Regions from separate parts of the Streptomyces sp. NPDC111606 genome, predicted to be linked through region 2. Evidence: riboswitches for the same ligand, from Rfam matches in the RefSeq annotation. Region 2 holds a riboswitch; each other region holds the start of a gene.

Region 1 (3,887 bases), on a different contig from region 2:
GTCAACGCCCTGCTCGTCCCGTACCTGCTGTCCGCGGTCCGGATGGCGGAGTCCGGCTTCGCCACCGCCGCCGACATCGACACCGGCATGGAGCTGGGCTGCGCCCACCCCATGGGCCCGCTCAGGCTCGCGGACCTGATCGGCCTCGACACCGTCGCCTCGATCGCCGAGTCGCTCTACGACGAGTTCAGGGAACCCCTTTACGCCCCTCCCCCGTTGCTCCAGCGGATGGTGGAGGCGGGGCTGCTCGGCCGGAAGACCGGCCGCGGGTTCCATATCTACGACCAGGACTGAGGGCCTGGTACGACGCGGGCTGAGGGGCCCGCGTCGCCGCCGGGAATGAGGGTTCCCGCGCGGTGGACACAGGGGAAGGGCGGGAAGCGCGTATGCGGCGCGCTTCCCGCCCCGTGGCGTTGCGCGCCCCGGGCGCGCCAGGCACTCCCGGCACTCGGGTGTCCCATTTCACCATCCGAATGACGGACGCCTTCCTTCCCTCCGAGATGCCACCCCGTAGGCTGGCCGGTGCAGCTGGTTCGCCCCGCCCGCCAGGTGGGATGCGTCGCAAGAGGGAACCCGGTGGGAATCCGGGACTGCCCCGCAGCGGTGAGTGGGAACGACCGCCGTCATGAGCACTTGGCCCGACGAAAGGGCCTGGGAAGCGACGGCCAGTAGGTGTCCTCCGGTCAGGAGGACGTGCCCGCGAGTCCGAAGACCTGCCAACTGCCCGTGCGCGGACCATTCCGCGCATGGAGATCTCGGTGACCTCGAGGGCGGGTCGGCGTACATACCAGGCGGACGACCGCGGTTTTGCCGCGCGGGGTCGGTTCCGTCCGGTTCGTCACCCCTTCGCGCTCTCGTCCCGTCGCCGGGATCTCAGGGATTCATCTCGCGAAGGAGATCTCCGTGACCAGCAAGTCCGCAGCCGCGGCAGCACGGGCCACCGTGTACGGCTACCCCCGCCAGGGCGCGAACCGGGAACTGAAGAAGGCGATCGAGGGCTACTGGAACGGCCGCGTCACCGCCGACGCTCTCCGCTCCACCGCCGCCGAACTGCGCGCCGCCAACTGGCAACAGCTCGCCGAGACCGGCATCCACGAGGTCCCGACAGGCGACTTCTCGTACTACGACCACGTCCTGGACACCACCGTCATGGTCGGCGCGATCCCCGAGCGCCACCGGGACGCCGTCACGGCCGACACCCTCGACGGTTACTTCGCCATGGCGCGCGGCACACAGGACGTGGCGCCGCTGGAGATGACGAAGTGGTTCGACACGAACTACCACTACCTGGTGCCGGAGTTGGGCCCGGACACCGTCTTCACGGCCGACTCGGCCAAGCAGGTCGCCGAGCTGACGGAGGCCCTGGCGCTGGGCCTGACCGCCCGCCCCGTCCTGGTCGGCCCGGTCACCTACCTGCTGCTGGCCAAGCCCGCCCCCGGTGTGCCCGCGGACTTCGAGCCCCTCACCCTCCTGGACCGCCTGCTGCCGGTGTACGCCGAGGTCCTCGCCGACCTGCGCGCGGCCGGCGCCGAGTGGGTACAGTTCGATGAACCCGCACTCGTCCAGGACCGCACCCCGGCCGAGCTGAATGTCGCCGAGCGCGCCTACCGTGATCTCGGTGCCCTCCCCGACCGTCCGAAGCTGCTGGTTGCCTCGTACTTCGACCGGCTCGGCGACGCCCTGCCCGTGCTGGCCAAGGCCCCGGTCGACGGGCTGGCCCTGGACTTCACCGAGTCCGCCGCCGCCAACCTCGACGCACTCGCCGCCGTGGGCGGGCTGCCCGGCAAGCGGCTGGTCGCCGGCGTGGTCAACGGCCGCAACATCTGGGTCAACGACCTGGAGAAGTCCCTGTCCACCCTCGGCACCCTGCTCGGGCTGGCGGACCGGGTCGACGTGGCCGCCTCCTGCTCCCTCCTCCATGTGCCCCTGGACACGGGCCTGGAGCGGGACATCGAGCCACAGGTCCTGCGTTGGCTGGCCTTCGCGAAGCAGAAGACCGCCGAGATCGTCGCCCTCGCCAAGGGCCTTGCCCAGGGCACCCACACCATCGCGGCCGAACTCGCCGCCAACCGGGCCGACCTGGCGTCCCGCGCCGGCTCGCCGATCACCCGTGACCCGGCCGTCCGCGCCAGCGCCGCCGCCGTCACCGAGGCCGACGCCCGCCGCTCCCGGCCGTACTCCGAACGTGCCGCCGCTCAGCGCGCCCACCTCGGCCTTCCCCTGCTGCCGACCACCACCATCGGCTCCTTCCCGCAGACCGGCGAACTGCGCACCGCACGCGCCGACCTGCGCGGTGGGCGCATCGACGCCGCTGGGTACGAGGAGCGCATCAAGGCCGAGGTCCAGGAGGTCATCTCCTTCCAGGAGAAGACCGGGATCGACGTCCTGGTGCACGGCGAGGCCGAACGCAACGACATGGTCCAGTACTTCGCCGAGCAGCTCACCGGCTACCTCGCCACGCAGCACGGCTGGGTCCAGTCCTACGGCACCCGTTACGTCCGTCCGCCGATCCTGGCCGGCGACATCTCCCGCCCCGAGCCGATGACGGTGCGCTGGACCCAGTACGCCCAGTCCCTCACCGACCGCCCGGTCAAGGGCATGCTCACCGGCCCGGTCACCATGCTCGCCTGGTCCTTCGTCCGCGACGACCAGCCACTGGGAGATACGGCCCGGCAGGTCGCCCTGGCCCTGCGCGACGAGGTGGGCGACCTGGAGGCGGCCGGGACTTCGGTCATCCAGGTCGACGAACCCGCGCTGCGCGAGACCCTGCCGTTGCGCTCCGCCGACCACCCGGCCTACCTGGCCTGGGCGACGGAGGCGTTCCGGCTCAGCACGAGCGGAGTGCGTCCGGACACGCAGATCCACACCCACATGTGCTACGCCGAATTCGGTGACATCGTCCAGGCCATCGACGACCTCGACGCCGACGTCATCAGCCTGGAGGCCGCCCGCTCGCACATGCAGGTCGCCCGGGAACTCGCCGCCCACGGCTACCCGCGCGAGGCCGGCCCCGGCGTGTACGACATCCACTCCCCGCGCGTCCCCAGCGCCGAGGAGGCCGCGTCCCTGCTGCGCACCGGCCTCAAGGCCATCCCCGCCGAACGGCTCTGGGTCAACCCGGACTGCGGCCTGAAGACCCGCGGCTGGCCCGAGACCCGCGCCTCCCTGGAGAACCTGGTCACCGCGGCCCGCACGGTCCGTGAGGAGCTCTCCGGGTCCTGACAGCGGGAGCGAGGTGCCGGGGAGGGGGCGCGCGTTCCGCTCCCCGGCAGATCCTCGACGTCGAGCCCGGCAGCAGGGGGTTAACCCCACCACCGATCCGGTTGATCCCCCCATCGCGCCTCCCGCCCCCGGGCAGCCATCGTGGGACACGAAACGGGCACAGGGAGGCGGAGCACACGGCACTCCCTGCCACGACAGCGCTCACAGTCAGGGGGAAGCACACATGGCCAACCGGAAGCGTGCGATCGGCGGCTTGCTCACCCTGGCCGTGGCGGTCGGTGTCGCGGCGTACCCGCCGACGGGTGACGACGGGCCATGGCAGAGCACCGGCACCACGATCGCCGCCGCCAAGTCCGCCCACGCCACCGACCACGCTCGGCTGCGCGCCGTCCTGCACCGCCTGACCACGGTCGACGGCGGTCCCGGAGCGCTCGTCGAGGTGCGGAACCGGACCGGCCGCACAGTACTGACCAGCGGTGTCGCAGACGTGAGGACGCACGCGCCGGTACACCGTGACAGCAGGTTCCGGATCGGCAGCATGACCAAGATGTTCGTGGCCACGGTCATGCTCCAGCTGGTGGGAGAGCGTCGCGTCGCGCTGGACGCGCCCGTGGAGCGCTATCTGCCCGGCGTGGTCCGCGGACACGGCAACGACGGACGGAAGG
Region 2 (3,887 bases):
CGGGCTGTGCGGACGGGAGGCGATGACGAGGGGCAGCTTCTCCTCGTAGGCGCGCTCGATGGCCCGCCGGATGATGTTGTCCCGGTTCTGTTCGACGCCGTCGCCGAGCAGAGCCTCCTCCAGGCCGTCGGCGATGACGACCGGTTTGTCGTCGGCGAGGAGTTGCTGCCAGACCCGCTCGGTCTTGCCGCGCGCGAGGATGCCCCGGGGCGCCTCGTCGATGAAGCGCTGCTTGGCCATGCGTTCGAAGTTCAGGTCGCCGCCGTTCGCGTCCCGCAGCCGGATCGGCACGGGTACGGCGTTCTGCTCCGCCAGCAGTTCGGTGAGGCGTACCAGGACGGCGGTCTTGCCCACGCCGACACCGCCGACCAGCAGATAGGGCCGTCGGGTGGCGCGCTCCCGCAGCCGTTCGGCGATGACCTGGGCGATCTCCTCGCGGCCCACGATCTCGGCGGTGTCCGGGCCTGCGGTGAGCACCAGTCGGTGAGGGTCGTCCCGTGCCTTGGCGAGATAGCGCCGCTTGGTCCACCGGTACCACCAGAACAGAAAGAGTGTGGCGGCGATCGACGCGGCGAGCACCGGGCCGACGAAGCGCAGGACCGTCTCGAATCCGGGGTTGCCCTGCCGCCACCGCTCGAAGCCGGTCGTGTTGCTCGAGATCAGGATGTACAGGCCCTCCACCACCCAGGCGAACAGGGTGAGCGCGGCCACCGTCCAGATGGCCCGGGTGACGTTGGTGTAGGTGAACCACCGGCGCCACTTCTTGGGGCGGGTGGTGCCGCCGCGGGCCTCCAGGCGCATGGTCAGCCTGTGCCGGTGGCCCACGAACCCCTGCCTGACCCGGTTGGCCGCCCGTCTCGGAGCCAGCGTCGCCATCGGCGCGTTGCGCGGCCGCTTCTTGCCGGGCGGACTGCCGACGACCCTCGTCATAGTTCGTCTCCTTCCGAGAAAGGCTCTCGAAACGGAGCGACCGCGGGGCGCCGACACCTATCTCCATGGAAGCACTCCCGGAACTCCCCGCAACCCGGCGGCCCCATGGCCGGCATGCGCGCCCCGGCGAGGGGCGAGATCCGGATGCTCGCCGACATCACTCTCCTCACCTACAAGTTGACGCTCTGAAACCAGCACGACACAACATCTGGGGGTGGCGTGGCGGGTGAGCACAAGATGTATGCTCATGCTCGCTGTCGTCGCAGGGGAATCCGGTGCGAATCCGGAACTGTCCCGCAACGGTGTACTTGTGCATGTCTGTTCCCGGAACCGGCGTGCGCAGGAGTCAGTCCGAGGACCTGCCGACAGCGCGCCCGGCCACCCGGCCGGTGCGCCCGACGTCCGGGCCTCGTGGAATGGGCCGGTGGACGCGACGCCGTGTGCGCTCGTGTGCTGCCCCCTGCCCTCGCCGAGGCCCTCGTGCCGAGCGAGGGAGAGCCCCCACGTGACCATCGCGCCAGCAGACCCGGCCTCAGCCGTTCCTACCGTCCCCACGGACGAGGACGCTCCGGGAACCGCCCACCCGTCTCCCACCACCACCCTCAACGGAGACCCTACGGGCCACGGTGCCGATCTGCTGCGGACCCTGACCGAGCTGACCGCCGACCTCCCCGACGCCGACCCCGGCCGGGTCGCCGCCGCCGCGCTGCGCGGCCGGTCCGCGTTCGCGGACGAGGCGGAGCTGCGCGAGCTGGCCACCGAGGCGGCGGCCGGCCTGATCTCCGAGGACCCCGCCTACAGCAGGCTCGCCGCCCGGCTGCTGACCCTCTCCATCGCCGCCGAGGCCGCCTCGCAGGGCGTCACGTCCTTCACCGGATCGGTCGCGGTCGGGCACCGTGAGGGCCTCATCGCCGACCGGACCGCCGAGTTCGTGCGGCTGCACGCGGCCCGCCTCGACGCCCTGGTCGACACCGACGCCGACGACCGCTTCGGCTACTTCGGCCTGCGCACCCTGCACAGCCGGTACCTTCTGCGGCACCCCATCACCCGCAAGGTCGTCGAGACGCCCCAGCACTTCATGCTGCGCGTCGCCGCCGGTCTCGCCGAGGACGACACCGCCCGGTCGGTGGACGAAGTCGCCGCGCTCTACGGGCTCATGAGCCGCCTCGACTACCTCCCCTCCTCCCCCACCCTCTTCAACTCCGGCACCCGGCATCCCCAGATGTCGTCCTGCTACCTCCTCGACTCCCCCAAGGACGAGCTGGACTCCATCTACGACCGCTACCACCAGGTCGCCCGCCTCTCCAAGCACGCCGGCGGCATCGGGCTGTCGTACTCCCGTATCCGCTCCCGGGGTTCGCTGATCCGCGGCACCAACGGGCACTCCAACGGCATCGTCCCGTTCCTGAAGACCCTCGACGCCTCGGTCGCCGCGGTGAACCAGGGCGGCCGGCGCAAGGGCGCGGCCGCGGTGTACCTGGAGACCTGGCACTCCGACATCGAGGAGTTCCTGGAGCTGCGCGACAACACCGGTGAGGACGCCCGCCGTACGCACAACCTGAACCTCGCGCACTGGGTCCCGGACGAGTTCATGCGCCGGGTCAACGCCGACGAGCCGTGGTCGCTGTTCTCGCCGTCGGACGTGCCGGATCTCGTCGACCTGTGGGGCGACGAGTTCGACGCCGCGTACCGGAAGGCCGAGGCGGCCGGGCTCGCGAAGAAGACCATCCCCGCCCGTGACCTGTACGGCCGCATGATGCGCACCCTCGCGCAGACCGGCAACGGCTGGATGACCTTCAAGGACGCCGCCAACCGCACCGCCAACCAGACGGCCCTGCCGGGCCATGTCGTCCACTCCTCCAACCTCTGCACGGAGATCCTGGAGGTCACGGACGACGGGGAGACGGCGGTCTGCAACCTGGGGTCGGTCAACCTCGGCGCCTTCGTGAACACGATGACCGGCGACATCGACTGGGAGCGGCTCGACGCCACCGTCCGCACGGCCGTCACGTTCCTCGACCGGGTCGTCGACATCAACTTCTACCCGACCGAGCAGGCGGGCCGGTCGAACGCCAAGTGGCGGCCGGTCGGACTCGGCGCGATGGGCCTGCAGGACGTCTTCTTCAAACTGCGCCTGCCCTTCGACTCGGCCGAGGCGAAAGCCCTGTCGACCCGGATCGCCGAGCGCATCATGCTCGCCTCCTACGAGGCCTCCGCCGACCTCGCCGAGCGCAACGGACCGTTGCCGGCCTGGGAGAAGACCCGTACCGCCCGCGGTGTCCTGCACCCCGACCACTACGGCGTCGAGCTGACCTGGCCGGAGCGCTGGGCCGCCCTGCGCAGCCGTATCGCCACCACCGGCATGCGCAACTCCCTCCTCCTCGCCATCGCGCCCACCGCGACCATCGCGTCGATCGCCGGTGTCTACGAGTGCATCGAGCCGCAGGTCTCCAACCTGTTCAAGCGCGAGACGCTCTCCGGAGAGTTCCTCCAGGTCAACTCCTACCTGGTCAACGAGCTCAAGGAGCTCGGCGTCTGGGACGCCCGCACCCGTGAGGCGCTGCGCGAAGCGAACGGCTCGGTGCAGGAGTTCGCCTGGATCCCCGAGGACGTACGGGGGCTCTACCGCACGGCGTGGGAGATCCCGCAGCGCGGCCTGATCGACATGGCGGCGGCGCGGACCCCGTTCCTCGATCAGGCGCAGTCCCTGAACCTGTTCCTGGAGACGCCGACCATCGGAAAGCTCTCCTCGATGTACGCGTACGCCTGGAAGTCGGGCCTGAAGACGACGTACTACCTGCGCTCGCGCCCGGCGACCCGCATCGCCCGCGCCGCCCAGGGCCGGGCCGCCCAGCCCGAGAAGACCATCCCCGTCCAGCAGGTCGCCGAGTCCGACGCCGTCGCCTGCTCCCTGGAAAACCCCGAGTCCTGCGAGGCCTGCCAGTAATGACCACCCG
Region 3 (3,887 bases), on a different contig from region 2:
GATCGACACCCGGGACACCTGGAACGCGGTGCTCGAGAAGTCGGCGTTCATGATCGACAGGCCGTCGGCGACCATCGTCCCGCGCCCGACGGAGCTCAGATACGGCGTCTCGTGCTTCATCTCCGTGCCGAAGTTCGACCCGGTCTGCTGGACGCGGGAGAGGTCGTAGCCGAGGCCCCGCAGGTAGTGGACGATGGCGGAGCTGTCACCGAACAGCCGCTTCAGGAACTTCCAGTTAGTCAGGAGCGTGATCGTCCGGTGCACCTCGAAGTGGAAGCCGTACAGCCGGTAGGTCCTGCCCGGCCTGATGGTCAGGCTGAGCAGACGGGGCAGGGCCGTCAGGACGAGGAGACCGGCGGGCACGGCGCCGAAGACGAGCACGAAGGACATCGCCAGGGCTTCGAGGTAGAACGTCCCGTCCCCGAAGACCGCGGGTCCCGGCTCCAGAGCCGTGCTGAGCTGGGGGACCTCGACGAGCAGTGCGGCCACACCGCCGACCGCCAGGGGTATGTACACGACCAGCGCGAGCAGCAGCTGCAGAAGGCTGTGGGTCGCCCTGCGCACCGCGCCGCAGCGGACCTGCCCGACCACCTGGTAGTCCACGTCGGTCCGCTGTGCCGGTGACCCGTGCCAGTGCTCGCCGTCGGGCACTGCCTGCCCACGATGCAGCGAGGAGGCGTGTCCGAGCTGTGCCCCGTCGCCCAGCGCCGTGTCGATGTCGAGGACGGTGGCCTCGCTGACCAGCACGTTCCTGCCGAGGGTGACGGGGCCCGTCTGGATCAGTCCGGCGTGTGCCCGGTAGCAGGAGAAGAACGAGTCCTTGCGAACGACGGCGCCGTCACCGATGGTGAGCAGGTCGGTGCACACGGGCACGTTCCGGGAGAGGACGACGGCGCCCCGCCCGACCTTCGCGCCCAGCGCCCTGAGGTAGAGCAGATAGAGCGGGGAGCCGCTGAACAGCACCATCGGATCCGCCCGCACCAGCGTCTTGACGATCCAGAAGCGGACGTACCTGACGCTCCAGACGGGGATGTGCTGAGGCTTCCACCGGCCTACGAGGGTCCACTTCACAAGGACGGGGAGGACGCACAGGACCAAGAAGGCCGCGCCCCCGAACACGACCGAGCGCACGTACACATCGAGTACGCCCGATCCGGCGGAGATCCACCCGTAGCCCAGAGCGGTGCCGAAGGCGAGGAGGTAGGCGTACGCCAGGAAGGCCAGGAACTGCAGGGCGCCGCACAGGACGTACTGCCGCTTGCCCGCCGCGGACCGGACCGGCTCCGGGGCCGGCGACTCCGGTGCCGGGACCACGGCCGCGGTTTGCGCCCGGGGCGCCGGCTCGGCATCCGCGAGCGCCGTCGCCAGGCTCCTGATCGTCGGGTGCCGATAGACGTCCCTCATCGACACCGAGGGCAGATCCGCGCGCTTCCTGACACGTGCGCAGAAGTGCGCCATCACCAGCGAGTCGGCGCCCAGGTCGTCGAAGAAGTGCCCCTCTACCGGCACCTGTTCGGTCCGCACGACCTCGGCCAGCACCGCGGCGAGGGTTCTCTCGATGGCGGCCGGTTCACCGCGTCCGTCCAGCAGAGCCGTGGATTCCTCCATGCACTTGATTCGGCGCCGATACGCGTACGGATCACCCTTTTTACAAACTTCTGTTACTCGAACCGCATTCGATTACCCAGGGTGTACATGCAGTTGCGGAGGACGCGGCCGGCCCACCCCGCCCCCGCGGCGCGCGAACGCCCCTTTCACGCCCCCGAGGCGCGCTTGTCAGCCACCCTGTGCGGGCACTACTGTCACCACGCCTTGGTGAACGGGAAATCCGGTGTGATGCCGGTGCGGCCCTCGCCACTGTGAATCGGGAAGTCCGGCTCCAGCCCTCACGGGCAGCCACTGGGTCCTTCGGGACCCGGGAAGGCGGAGCACGGGCGGTGGTACCCGTCAGCCAGGAGACCGGCCAAGGCGCGTCAACCATCCACGAGGTGCTGGAGAGGGTCTGCTGAGCCATGCACATAGCCGAGGGTTTCCTCCCGCCGGCGCACGCGGTCGCCTGGGGCGTCGCGTCCGCTCCGTTCGTCGTCCACGGAGTCCGTTCGCTCACCCGTGAGGTCAGGGAGCACCCCGAGAGCACGCTGCTCCTCGGCGCCTCCGGAGCCTTCACGTTCGTCCTGTCCGCGCTGAAGCTGCCCTCGGTGACCGGGAGCTGCTCGCATCCCACCGGGACCGGGCTGGGCGCCATTCTCTTCCGGCCGCCGATCATGGCGGTCCTCGGCACCATCACGCTGCTCTTCCAGGCGCTGCTGCTCGCGCACGGCGGCCTGACCACGCTGGGCGCCAACGTCTTCTCGATGGCGATCGTCGGCCCCTGGGCCGGATACGCGATCTACAAACTGCTGCGCCGCTACGACGTGCCGCTGATGGTGGCGGTGTTCTTCGGGGCGTTCGTCGCCGACCTGTCCACCTACTGCGTCACCAGCGTCCAGCTGGCGCTCGCGTTCCCCGACCCGAGCAGCGGATTCCTGGGCGCGCTCGGCAAGTTCGGCTCCATCTTCGCCATCACTCAGATCCCCCTCGCGGTGAGCGAGGGACTGCTCACGGTGCTCGTGATGCGGCTGCTGGTGCAGTCCAGCAAGGGCGAGCTGACCCGGCTGGGCGTGCTCCTCACCAAGAAGCGGTCCCGGACCGAGACCGAGACCGAGGCGGTGGCCCGATGAGCAGGCGTCCGATGAGCAAGAACACGAAGATCAACGTCCTGCTGCTGCTCGTGGTGGCCGCGCTCGCGGTCCTGCCGCTCGCTTTCGGCCTCGGCGACCACAAGGAGGAGCCCTTCACGGGCGCCGACTCCGAGGCGGAGACCGCGATCACCGAGATCAAGCCGGACTACGAGCCCTGGTTCTCCCCGCTGTACGAGCCGCCGTCCGGTGAGATCGAGTCGGCTCTGTTCTCCCTCCAGGCCGCCCTCGGCGCCGGTGTCCTCGCCTACTACTTCGGCGTGCACCGGGGCAGGCGGCAGGGCGAGCAGCGGGCGCTGGAGCGGGCCCGGGACACCGGGAGCGCGGCCGGTGGCACCGCGACCGCCGAGGAGTCCACGGCCGAAAGGGCCTGATCAGTCGTGCTGCCGATCGACGCGGCGGCGCACAGCAGTCGCTGGCGCCGCCGTCATCCGGTGGACAAGGCCGTCCTCGGACTGGGTCTCACCGTGCTCGCGATCTCGCTGCCGCCCTGGCCGGGCGCGGCCCTGGTGCTCCTCACGTCCCTCGTGGCGCTGCTGGGACCGGCGGGCGTGCCGGGCCGCCGGCTGTGGCGTGCCTATCGCGTGCCGCTGGGCTTCTGCGTGACCGGCGCGGTCACCCTGCTCGTCCAGGTGGGCGGCCCGGAGGGCTTCGTGTCCCTCGCGGACGACGGCCCGCTGCGGGCCGGGGAACTGCTGCTGCGCACCTCGGCGGCCTCGCTCGGGGTCCTGCTGTTCGCCTTCACCACCCCCATGTCCGACCTGCTGCCCCGCCTGGTGAAGGCGGGGGTGCCCGCACCCGTCGTGGACGTCGCCCTGGTGACGTACCGCATGAGCTTCCTGCTCCTGGACTCCGTGCGCCGTATCCGGGACGCCCAGGCAGCCCGGCTGGGGCACACGAGCCGGGCCGCGGAGTGGCGTTCCCTGGCCGGACTCGGCGCCACCGCCTTCGTACGGGCCTTCGACCGGGCCACCCGGCTCCAGGCCGGGCTCGCCGGGCGCGGCTACGACGGCACCCTGCGTGTCCTGGTGCCCGAGGCCCGCGTGTCCGTCCGCTTCACCACCGCGAGTTGCGCCCTCCTCGCGGCGCTGGCCGCCCTCACCCTCGTACTGGAAAAGGCCCTGCCATGAGCGAGCCCACCGCCCTGGT
Region 4 (3,887 bases), on a different contig from region 2:
CCGCGAGCCCCCGCTCCCGCAGCCACTCCAGCGCCCGGACCGTCCCCCGGGTCCCCGGGACGATGACGAGATCGGCGTCCGCCAGTTCCTCCGGCCGGTCCACGAACCGCACGACGACGCCGGGTTCGGCGGCCAGGGCGTCGACGTCGGTGAAGTTTGACATCAGCGGCACGGCACAGACGGCGACCCGCAGCACGTCCTCGCCGACAGGCGGGGCGACGTTCGACTCCCGGACGGTCCCGCGCAGGGACACCCGCAGCCCGTCCTCCTCGTCGATGCCCAGGCCGTGCTGGAAGGGGAGGATGCCGTAGGTGTGCCGTCCGGTGAGGCCGTGCAGCATGTCGATCCCCGGCTCCAGGAGGCTGACGTCGCCGCGGAACTTGTTCACCAGGAACCCGGCGACGAGCGCCTGATCCTCGGGTGAGAGGAGGGCGACCGTCCCGAAGAAGGAGGCGAACACGCCCCCGCGGTCGATGTCACCCACCACCAGCACGGGCAGCCCGGCATTGCGGGCGATCCCCATGTTGACGATGTCGGTCCGCCGCAGATTGATCTCGGCCGGAGAGCCGGCCCCCTCACAGATCACCGCGTCATACGTGCCCCGCAACTCGGCGAGACAGTCGAGCACGGTCCCGAGCAACTGCTGCTGCCGCCCGCCGTGATAGCCGCGTGCGCTCAGCTCACCCACCGGCTTGCCCAGCAGCACGACCTGACTGCTCTGCTCCCCACCGGGCTTGAGCAGCACGGGATTCATCAGCGCGGTCGGCTCGACCCGGCACGCCTGTGCCTGCATGGCCTGCGCCCGCCCGATCTCGGCGCCCTCACGCGTCACGAACGAGTTGAGGGACATGTTCTGCGCCTTGAACGGCGCGACCTTCACTCCCTGCCGCACCAGCCACCGGCAGATCCCGGCGGTGACGACGCTCTTGCCGGCGTCGGATGTGGTGCCGGCGACGAGAAGACCACCGCCCGTCATGAGGTACGCCCCTTCGCGATGCGGCGCGCGGCGACACAGACGCCGAGCGCCAGCCAACCGACGCGCTGCGACAGCCGTACGGCCCGTTCGATGTCCTGCGTGCCGACGGCCCGCCCGTCCCCGTTCAGCACGGGCCGGTGCTCGACCCGTCCGCCGTACGACAGCGTCCCGCCCAGCCGGACCCCGAGCGCCCCCGCGAACGAGGCCTCCACGGGCCCCGCGTTGGGGCTCGGGTGCTGTGCGGCATCGGCGCGCCACGCTCGTACCGCCCCACGGGGGTCACCCCCGGCGACGGCGGCGAGTACGGCGGTCAGCCGGGATCCCGGCCACCCCGCCACGTCGTCGAGCCTCGCCGAAGCCCAGCCGTAGCGCCGGTACTTGGGCGACTTGTGCCCGACCATGGCGTCGAGCGTGTTCACCGCGCGGAACCCGACCAGCCCGGGAACGCCTGCCACGGCGCCCCACACCAGCGCCCCCACGACCGCGTCGGAGGTGTTCTCGGCGACGGACTCGACGACCGCCCGCGCGATGCCGTCCGCGTCCAGTGCCTGCGGATCCCGCCCGCACAGATGCGGCAGCCGGGCACGTGCCGCCTCGACGTCCCCCGCTTGCAGTGCCTGCCCGATGCCCCGGGCCTCCCGGGCGAGCGAAGTCCCCCCGACGACCGCCCAGGTGGCGGCGCCGGTCAGCGCGACGGAAGTGGCGGGGGACGTACGTACGAGACGAGCTGCGGCGGCACCGAGCGCGACGGCGCCACCGGCGCACACGGCGGTGTGCACCGCACCGAAGGCGCGGTGGTCGCGCCACAACACCCGTTCCACGGCGTCGGCGGTCCGCCCGAACACGGCGACCGGATGCCCTCGGCGAGGATCGCCGAGCAGCAGATCACCGAGAAGTCCGGCGGCGGCGCCGTACGCGAAGACGCGATCGGCACGCATCGGGGTCAGCCGATCGTCGAGTCAGACGAGGGTCCGGTTCTGCATGTCGATCGGCAGGCGAGCATCGCGTTATGTCCTCACTCAGGGTGTCCGCGCCCTGGTTCGACGAGACCGGCGGTGAGAGTTCCTGGCTCCCGGGGCTATCTACCCCGGTGACAGTGGCGGGACCGCGCCGGATTCACACCGGCTTCCTCTCCTGCCGCCGCACTTGGCTCCGGCAGTCCACCACGGGGTTGGAACGGCCGTCAACTTGCCGTTGACCTGCGAAGGGAGAGTGTGCGAAGGCCCACACAGCAGTGAGGTGCGGGACGGTGATCCGTCCCGCACCTCGGGTGTTTCAGGTGGTGCGCGTCGTGCGTCAGGCCACGATCAGATAGATGCCGTACGCCACTGCCGCCGCGCATGCCGCGAAGCACGCGTACGCGCCCGTGACCGCGAGAGAGGCCGAGTCGCCCTGCGCCACGGCCCGTTCGCGCCGGGACAGGCCCGCGATGCCGAGGGTGAACAGACCCACCAGGGCCACGGTCACCACGAGGCTGACGCCGAAGACGGAGCCGAGTGCCGCCCAGTCGATCTTCATGCTTCTGCTTTCTTGAGTGAGTGAGGGGGGAGTGACTGGAATGACCGGGTGCGTCAGACGGAGGCCTTCGAAGGCTTCGGCTCCGAGGACTGGGCCGGGATGGTGGCCGTGAGTTCCTCGGTCGCCGTGCCCGCGGGCGGCGGGGTCACGGCGGCCATGGCCGTGGTCACCACGCCGGCCGGCTCGTCGGACTCGTTGACGTTGGTGTGGTCGATGACCTCGCGGCGGGAGATCTTCCAGATCGCGGCGCTGGAGGCGACCAGGAAGACCGCGACGACGGCCGTGCCCCAGGCACCGAAGCCCGTCACGTACTCCGCGATCGCGCCGACCAGCGCGGCGGCCGGGAGGGTCAGGCCCCAGGCGACGAACATGCGGGTCGCCGTCGACCAGCGGACCACGCCGCCCTTGCGGCCGAGGCCCGCGCCCATCACCGCGCCGGAGACGGAGTGCGTGGTGGACAGGGAGAAGCCGAGGTGGGAGGAGGCCAGGATGACGGTGGCCGCGCTGGTCTGGGCGGCGAAGCCCTGCTGCGGCTGAAGGTCGGTCAGGCCCTTGCCCATGGTGCGGATGATGCGCCAGCCGCCGAGGTAGGTGCCGAGCGCGATGGCCAGGCCCGCGGAGAGGATGACCCACATGGGCGGGTCGGAGTCGGGCGCGAGGGTGCCGCCGGCGACCAGGGCGAGGGTGATGATGCCCATGGTCTTCTGCGCGTCGTTGGTGCCGTGGGCCAGGGAGACCAGGCCGGCCGAGGCGATCTGGCCGGCGCGGTAGCCCTTCTTGGCGGACTCGCCGTCGGCCTTCTTGCCGAGCGAGTAGGTCAGGCGTGTGCCCAGCAGCGCGGCGATTCCCGCGACGAGCGGGGCGGCGATCGCCGGGATCAGCACCTTGGTGACGAGCGCGTCGCCGTGGACCGCGCCGACGCCGGCCGAGGCGATGGTGGCGCCGATCAGACCGCCCATCAGGGCGTGCGAGGAGCTGGAGGGCAGGCCCACCAGCCAGGTCAGCAGATTCCAGAGGATCGCGCCGACCAACGCGGCGAAGATGACCTCGGGACGGATGCCGGTCTCGTCGACGAGACCCTTGGAGATCGTGTTGGCGACCTCCACGGAGAGGAAAGCGCCTACAAGGTTCAGCGCGGCGGACATGGCCACCGCGACCTTGGGCTTGAGCGCACCGGTCGAGATGGTGGTGGCCATCGCGTTGGCGGTGTCGTGGAAACCGTTCGTGAAATCGAACGCGAGTGCGGTTACGACCACAATCGCGAGGATCAGCGAGAAGTTTTCCATTTACCCAGGCAATCGTTCGAGGTCATTGGCCGGACGAACGTAGGTAACCTGAGTGAACGGAAGGTGAACTGAGGTGAGCCGCACGGTGTCCGGGTGAGGGGGTTAAT

Evidence for each region. Region 2 has a riboswitch for cobalamin ahead of ACZ7M7_RS10735 (ribonucleoside-diphosphate reductase subunit alpha). Riboswitches for the same ligand answer to the same signal wherever they lie in the genome.
Region 1: another riboswitch for cobalamin. It lies ahead of metE (5-methyltetrahydropteroyltriglutamate--homocysteine S-methyltransferase); the one in region 2 lies ahead of ACZ7M7_RS10735 (ribonucleoside-diphosphate reductase subunit alpha).
Region 3: another riboswitch for cobalamin. It lies ahead of ACZ7M7_RS12265 (energy-coupling factor ABC transporter permease); the one in region 2 lies ahead of ACZ7M7_RS10735 (ribonucleoside-diphosphate reductase subunit alpha).
Region 4: another riboswitch for cobalamin. It lies ahead of ACZ7M7_RS00325 (cobalamin biosynthesis protein); the one in region 2 lies ahead of ACZ7M7_RS10735 (ribonucleoside-diphosphate reductase subunit alpha).

Annotation. Positions count from the first base shown of each region.
Region 1 covers NZ_JBVKBY010000004.1:263,288-267,174, forward strand. The annotation lists gene ACZ7M7_RS16565 (3-hydroxybutyryl-CoA dehydrogenase) at 1-294, shown strand, start outside; cobalamin riboswitch at 526-723, shown strand; gene metE (5-methyltetrahydropteroyltriglutamate--homocysteine S-methyltransferase) at 904-3,222, shown strand; gene ACZ7M7_RS16575 (serine hydrolase domain-containing protein) at 3,446-3,887, shown strand, end outside.
Region 2 covers NZ_JBVKBY010000002.1:630,896-634,782, reverse strand. The annotation lists gene ACZ7M7_RS10740 (NACHT domain-containing protein) at 1-930, opposite strand, end outside; cobalamin riboswitch at 1,172-1,311, shown strand; gene ACZ7M7_RS10735 (ribonucleoside-diphosphate reductase subunit alpha) at 1,436-3,877, shown strand; gene ACZ7M7_RS10730 (ribonucleotide-diphosphate reductase subunit beta) at 3,877-3,887, shown strand, end outside.
Region 3 covers NZ_JBVKBY010000003.1:107,087-110,973, reverse strand. The annotation lists gene ACZ7M7_RS12270 (Pls/PosA family non-ribosomal peptide synthetase) at 1-1,608, opposite strand, end outside; cobalamin riboswitch at 1,797-1,982, shown strand; gene ACZ7M7_RS12265 (energy-coupling factor ABC transporter permease) at 2,013-2,720, shown strand; gene ACZ7M7_RS12260 (energy-coupling factor ABC transporter substrate-binding protein) at 2,732-3,112, shown strand; gene cbiQ (cobalt ECF transporter T component CbiQ) at 3,119-3,868, shown strand; gene ACZ7M7_RS12250 (ATP-binding cassette domain-containing protein) at 3,865-3,887, shown strand, end outside.
Region 4 covers NZ_JBVKBY010000001.1:60,825-64,711, reverse strand. The annotation lists gene ACZ7M7_RS00330 (cobyric acid synthase) at 1-976, opposite strand, end outside; gene ACZ7M7_RS00325 (cobalamin biosynthesis protein) at 973-1,914, opposite strand; cobalamin riboswitch at 2,017-2,156, opposite strand; gene ACZ7M7_RS00320 (hypothetical protein) at 2,273-2,494, opposite strand; gene ACZ7M7_RS00315 (inorganic phosphate transporter) at 2,548-3,780, opposite strand.